2 linked regions of the Bdellovibrio bacteriovorus genome follow. The protein of the gene in region 2 binds, or shares a complex with, the protein of the main gene of each other region. Links are inferred from orthologs where the notes say so. Each region holds a gene or a part of one and is shown on either strand. Other genes may lie near its edges.

What was found.
Region 1: the proteins of B9G79_RS17415 (region 2) and pal are in contact, whole or in part, in a crystal structure (PDB 2HQS), measured with the Escherichia coli proteins. The link is inferred for Bdellovibrio bacteriovorus from one-to-one orthologs.

The regions. Positions count from the first base shown.
Region 1 is NZ_CP020946.1:3,178,398-3,181,529, forward strand. Bases 183-2,992 are described here. They hold pal (peptidoglycan-associated lipoprotein Pal), read right to left. Parts: upstream 1,936-2,992; coding sequence 1,429-1,935; downstream 183-1,428. Other genes in these bases: tsaD (tRNA (adenosine(37)-N6)-threonylcarbamoyltransferase complex transferase subunit TsaD), read right to left, coding at 183-422; B9G79_RS15255 (tetratricopeptide repeat protein), read right to left, coding at 427-1,098; B9G79_RS15260 (DUF4398 domain-containing protein), read right to left, coding at 1,095-1,406; B9G79_RS15270 (TolB family protein), read left to right, coding at 2,074-2,992. Outside these bases: more of tsaD, read right to left, coding at 1-182; more of B9G79_RS15270, read left to right, coding at 2,993-3,132. UniProt on the Escherichia coli protein: Part of the Tol-Pal system, which plays a role in outer membrane invagination during cell division and is important for maintaining outer membrane integrity. The Tol-Pal system is also required for polar localization of chemoreceptors clusters.
Region 2 is NZ_CP020946.1:3,631,314-3,634,484, reverse strand. What follows is about bases 182-3,030. They hold B9G79_RS17415 (PD40 domain-containing protein), read right to left. Parts: upstream 2,375-3,030; coding sequence 989-2,374; downstream 182-988. Other genes in these bases: B9G79_RS17410 (TonB family protein), read right to left, coding at 2,388-3,030; B9G79_RS17420 (glutamine-synthetase adenylyltransferase), read right to left, coding at 182-996. Outside these bases: more of B9G79_RS17420, read right to left, coding at 1-181; more of B9G79_RS17410, read right to left, coding at 3,031-3,171. UniProt on the Escherichia coli protein: Part of the Tol-Pal system, which plays a role in outer membrane invagination during cell division and is important for maintaining outer membrane integrity.

The sequences.
Region 1 (3,132 bases), 450 kb from region 2 along the record:
AAACCCACATACGGGTATCCGAAATCTTCCGGTGGAGCATATTTATCATCGCGCAAGAAAGGCGCCAGCAGATGCCCTTCAAGGTGATTCACACCCAAAAACGGCAGATGTTTTGCCTGCGACAGGGATTTCGCTGTCACCAGCCCCACGATCAAAGCGCCGATCAAACCCGGACGATTGGTGACGGCAATTCCCTGCACGTCAGACCAATTCATGTTGGCTTTCTTGAAGGCTTCTTCGATCAGTGGAATGAGGGCGATGGAATGGTTGCGGGCGGCTATTTCAGGAACGATGCCACCATAGATTTCGTGATCCAGATCCTGAGAGGCCGCCACCACAGAGTGAACCCAACCGGTACGATCAACGATCGCGACGGAGGTGTCATCACAGCTGGTTTCAATGGCGAGAACTCTTTCAATCACAGTATTACTTTTTTAAACCCTTCAAACGGATCTTAGCACGACGAGCCTCTTCTGACTTCGGAAACTTGCTGACCACCTCGTCATAGAAGGTTTTTGCCTCGTCTTTCATGCCCAATTCCTGGAAGGACACCCCGATTTTATAGGTCGCATCGGCAAACTTAGGACCTTTCGGGTTTTCATCACGGTACTTTTGATAGTTCAGGATGGACTGTTTCCAGTCTTTCTTGGCAAAAAAGTCCTGAGCCGCTTCAAAAGCGTCCCTTTTAGCCTGTTTTGCGGATTTTTCGGCCTGAGCCGCGGCTTTTTCAGCGCGCAGGGCATTTACTTCCGCGTTCAGCGCATAGATTTGTTTTTCCATGGTTGTGAGGGCTTCTTGCATTATAGCCACTTTGCCGCTCAGATCCTGGTTCTGCTGCTGAGAGTTTCTCAGGGCGTTTTCCACACCTGAGTGGCTGGAACCCAGCTTGTTTTCAACCACATCCACGCGGCCGTTCAGCTCACGCATTTGCTCTTCAAGGTCGGCCACACGGCCGGACGCATCCGCATTGGTCTTTTGCAAAGTCACAACCTGTTGCTGCATCACCTGGCGCTGTTCATTTTCACGAACATCGGTGCGGGTTTTCAAACAGCCCGTCAGCAAAGTCGCGGCGGCGACAACAAGAATGATCAACTTCATAAGACATCTCCAGTTTTTTGACGAATCAGACGGGCCGAGTTCTCAGCTTTTTCAGCTGCCATACGGGCACGGATGAATTGTTCTTTGGCTTTGCCGTAATCACGGTCTTCGAAATAGATGCGGCCTTTACGATAGGCTTCTTCCGCCTGATGCCAGTATCCGGGAGAATGGCGGGCCGCTTGAACAGAACGAGCCGCATCCAGTGCGGCTCGAGCTAAGGAATAGTCATCCAGGGGAACAGGCGCAGTCTGACAGCTGACGATCACCGTGAAAAGTAAAACTCCGATGAAAAGTCTCTGTATGTTCACTCTGCGCCTTTCTTAGGTGATCTTACTGAGCAGGTACGAAGTTCGCACGGCGGTTTTTCGCCCATGCAGCTTCAGTATCGCCAGTCTCAAGTGGTTTTTCTTTACCGTAGCTGATAGTGCTCAAACGGTCAGCCGCGATACCCAAAGATACCATGTAAGCTTTAACCGCGTTGGCACGTCTTTCACCCAAAGCCACGTTGTACTCGATAGTACCACGATTATCACAGTGACCTTCGATTTGTACGCGAACAGAAGGATTTGCCTTCATCCACTCGACGTTAGTCGCGATATCTTTTTTGGAAGAAGCATCCAGGCTGGATTTGTCATAACCGAAGTGAACAGTTACCAAACCAGAAATCTTGCCGGAATCAGAACCCATTGGATCAAAATTCAGCGGAGTGGAGTCAATCGCTGTAGACTGACCGCCAGTAGGCAAAGTCTCAATAGACTGATCAGACTGAGTTTGTTTTCCTTTACAACCTGCTACGAATGCGATGGCAACAAGACCTAGAGCCAATTTACGAACCATGATGTCCTCCTATGAACTTTGAGTCGTTATTATAACTTATAACACTAAAAACTTTAATTTATAGCAGCTCATTGTCAAACCTTAGATTTCCTAAATTGATGTTGCGTTGCTGTACAGCCGGACCACGAGCAAAGATTTATGCAAAAATACTCCGCAGTTTACAGCTTGGCGTCTCTATTTCTGACAATTTTACTTTCAGTGTCCCAAGCCAAGGCACAGCTTGAAGTGCCTCCGCAGCTAAAATGGAAAACTCTCAAGACCGCCCACTTCGAAGTCATTTTTAATGCCGAGCAGCAGGACCTAGGCTATCTGTATGCGGAAAAATTAGAGAAAGCCTATTCAGAACTTCGCTCTTACTTTCATTCCCGACCTGACAAAACAATCGTCATTATCAACGACAAAACCGATGTCACAAATGGATACGCCACAAGAATCCCATATCCACACATCATGGCCTACCCCGTGCTCCCCGGCCCCGAAGAAAGTCTTTCTGATACAGGCGACTGGGCGTTTGAGCTTTTGGCCCACGAATACACCCACATCCTGACGTTCGAACCCGCCAACGGGATCATGAAACCTCTGCGCGCGGTTTTTGGAACCATCATCGCGCCGAACATTCTGATGCCCCAGTGGTGGAAAGAGGGCGTGGCCGTCGAAATGGAAACCCGCCTGTCCGATCACGGCCGCTTGCGCTCGCACTATCAGGACGCCACCGTTCGGGCGATGGTCGACGCCAAAACCCTGCGTGATTTTGATATCGCCGAAGCCAATGAAAACATCTACACCTGGCCTCAAGGAGCAAGACCTTATCTTTTTGGCTCTTTAATGTGGAGTCAGATGATCGCAGACAAAGGCACCAAAGTTGTCGGCGAACTGCATGAACGCCAGGGCGGCCGGGTTCCGTACTTTATTGAAACCCCGGCTCGGGACTATTTGGGGGCCAGCTACAGCTCTGAATACGACAGCATGATGAAAGAAACCGAACTGCGCGCCCTGGAGCAGCTAAAAACCCTGCGCGAAATTTCTCCGACTGCCACGATCACCCCACAAAACAACTTCCAATCGGTCAGTGCACCGGCGATTTCACCTGACGGAAAACATCTGGCCCTGATCACCGAAGATGACGGCAACTCCCGCGCGGTGAAAATCCTGACCAAAGAAAAAGACGGTCAAAGCTTCCTGGATTCGCGCATGACC
Region 2 (3,171 bases):
TTCTTCCAGTGAAATTTCTTTCGGGGCTTCTCCTAAAAGACTTTTCACGATGGAATCACAGCGAAGCATGTCGAACTTCAGATTCGGCAAGGCCTGCATCACAAATTCAGGATGGGATTCCGTCAAAACCAGCAAGTGGGTTTGTTCGTCGTTCAGGGCCTGAACGTAGTTTTCCAGACGGCGCAGATTCCAATAGTGCTGGCGCAGGAATTTGGCTTCTTCAGAAGGCAGAAGTTCTTTCATTTCCAGCAGCAACAACGCCTCGGTGGTTCCGCGCACCTGCAAAGTCAGATCGCGGCCGCCGTGAATGACCTGAAGGGCGTGGGTGAAAAGCTCGACATCGCGGATACCCCCGATGCCCAGCTTTAAATCCACCACCTGATCCTGCGACCGCTCCCAATAGTGCCCCTGAATTTTAGAGCGCAGGGTTTTTAAATCTTCCAGCAGGGTGAAATCCAGATGCTTGCGGAAAGAAAACTTCTGCGCAAACGCCAATACTTCCTTTTGCACGCCTTCATCACCCGCAATCGGGCGCAGACGAACAAAGGCCAGGCGTTCCCAGGTTTCGCCATAGTTGCCATAATAGTCTTTGAATTGATCCAGGGTCGGAATCAACGGCCCCTGTTTGCCGCCGGGGCGCAGGTCAAAGTCCACCCGAAAAACAAAACCGGCAGCAGTTCGTTCGGTCAGAATTTTTTGAAACTTGCGCAAGGCCGAAAGGCTTTGGGGGGAGTCTTCCTGGCTGACCAGCAGAACATCGACATCGGAACTTAAATTCAGTTCTGACGACCCCAATTTTCCAAGGGCGAAAAGCGCAATTTTTTGATTGGAAAAGCAGTGATCAAAAGCGTGGCGTAAAAGAAGGTCCGCGGCCCCACTCCATTGCTGGCAGATTTGATCGGGGGCCATAGAGTCGGTCTTGGCGGCGTCAGCAAAGCGAGACCAGATCTCGCTGCGCTCCTGCCGTAACTGATCCTCGATGGATAAGTTAGTCAATGTTGTTGGACCATTTTGGCTTGTAGTAGTTGTTGTTGTCGTTGGTCACACGACGCTCTTCAGTCCCGTCCACGGTGGAAATATAGATCTGATTTTTCCCCGTGCGGTTGGACGTGTACATCACGAATCTTCCATCCGGAGAGAACGAAGGGTCTTCGTTGCTGGCCATGCGACCGTTTGGTTTTTTCGCAGAAGTCAGACGGATCATTCCGGTGCCGTCGGCGTTCATCACAAAGATATCAAAGTTGTTGTCGCTCTGACCGGCAAAGGCGATTTTTTTGCCATCCGGGGACCAGGACGGGGACGAGTTAAACACACCCGCAAAAGTGATGCGTTTCACATTGTTCCCGGCAGCGTCCGCAGTGTAAATCATCGGACGACCCGCACGGTCAGAAGAGAAGCTCAACAATCCCTGCGGAGAAACGGTCGGCTCAACGTTCAGGGCTCCGGCCGGGCCATTGGTGATTTTGCCCACCAGGGTTCCATCCAAAGACATTTTATAGATGTCCGGGCTGTTGCCTTGAGAAATTGTCAGATAGATATGACGACCATCCGGAGAGAACGACGCCCCTGAGTTGATACCCTGACGGTAAGAGACCAAAGATCTTTTCCCGGTCGTCAGATCCAAAAGCAGCATGTCTGCGTTGCGGAATTTTGCGCCCACACGTTTCACATAGGAAGTGTAAGCGATTTTTTTACCGTCCGGGGACCATGCCGGGGAAATCGAGATACTGCGGTGATTGGAAACCTGTTCCATGTTCGCGCCATCCCAGTCCATGGTGAAGATCTCTTTGCTTTGGCCGCTGCCCTTGTCGCTGGAAACAACCACGCGGGACAGGAACGGACCTTCAACACCGGTCAGAGCTTTCATCACGTCGTTGGCGAAAGTGTGCGCAATACGACGGGCGCTGCTGGTTGGGCCTTTATACTTTTTCCCCAGAACCAAGGCGGCACGGGGAACATGATAAGTGTAAGTTTCCAAAGTCACTTCGTTGCCTACGACCGAGTAACCTGCACGGATCAGGAAGTCCGCGCCGATCGAAGACCAGCTTTGGAATTTGAATCCATTTGGCAGGCCTGGTGCCGGCATCAAACCCGTTTTGGAGGTGTCTTCCAGGAACGCACTCTGGTTGATGAACTGGAAGTAGGAAGAAACGGTCAGGTCATTGGTGATCGTATTAAAGATCTCAACCCCGACACTTTGATTGCGGGGTGCCGTTGAAGGGGAGCCCGTGTATTGCAGCGGCGGGAAAGCCATCAGACTTTTTTTGGTGCGAGCTTCACCCAGTTTAATATAGATGCCGTTGTTATTTTGGGCATGGGAGAAAAGAGGGAATAGGCCGATAATCAGAACAAGGGCCAGTATCTGTTTCATCATGATGTCCTCCTAGTTATTCCGGGAATCCGATCAGGATTCCGTCCACAGAGAATACAGCGATCAGCTTTTCTGGCGGAGCCGGGAAAGGGGCTGAACGGTCAATGGTTGCTAATACTTCTTCATCGTAGCTGGGATTGCCACTGGATTTAACAATTTTTCTGCCTAGAATATTGCCGCGCGAATCCACGAACACACGCACTTGTGCTTTGTAATCACGCTTCGCCAGCCATTCTGGGATTGTCCAATTTTGTTTGATGTGACGATCCAGATCAGAAATGTAGTTGTCGTTCTGAAGCTTGGCGATTCCAGTCAAAGATGTGCCGGGCGACAGGACATTGCCTTTCACAGGGGCACTTCCGGTGGCGGCTTTGCCGGTTCCGGCAGCTGCTGCGGCTTTTTTCTTGTCTTCCGCCACGTCTTCTTTGATTTTCTCCAAGGCAGCCATGGCTTTGAGTTTATCCAAAGCATTCTGCTGCTGGGATTTTACTTTTTCCAGATTAATGCCTTCTTCCTTGGCTTTTGCCGGAGGAAGTTTCACGGGCTCTGGCTTTGGCGGAGTTTTCTTTTCCACCACTTTTTCCGGAGCCTTTTCAGGCGGCTTTTCTTTTACGGGTTCTTTGGCGACTTCTTTTTCAGGAAGAGCCGGTTTGGGATTTTCTTTGGCCGGAGCTGCAAGGTCTTTGGGTTCCACCTTGTCCGGCAAGCCTACCATGTCCACACGCACAGCTTGCGAGAAATCAATCGGTTCCGGATCAAAGAAGACGGTCTTCAAAGTAAAGATCGAAATAATAAGCGCG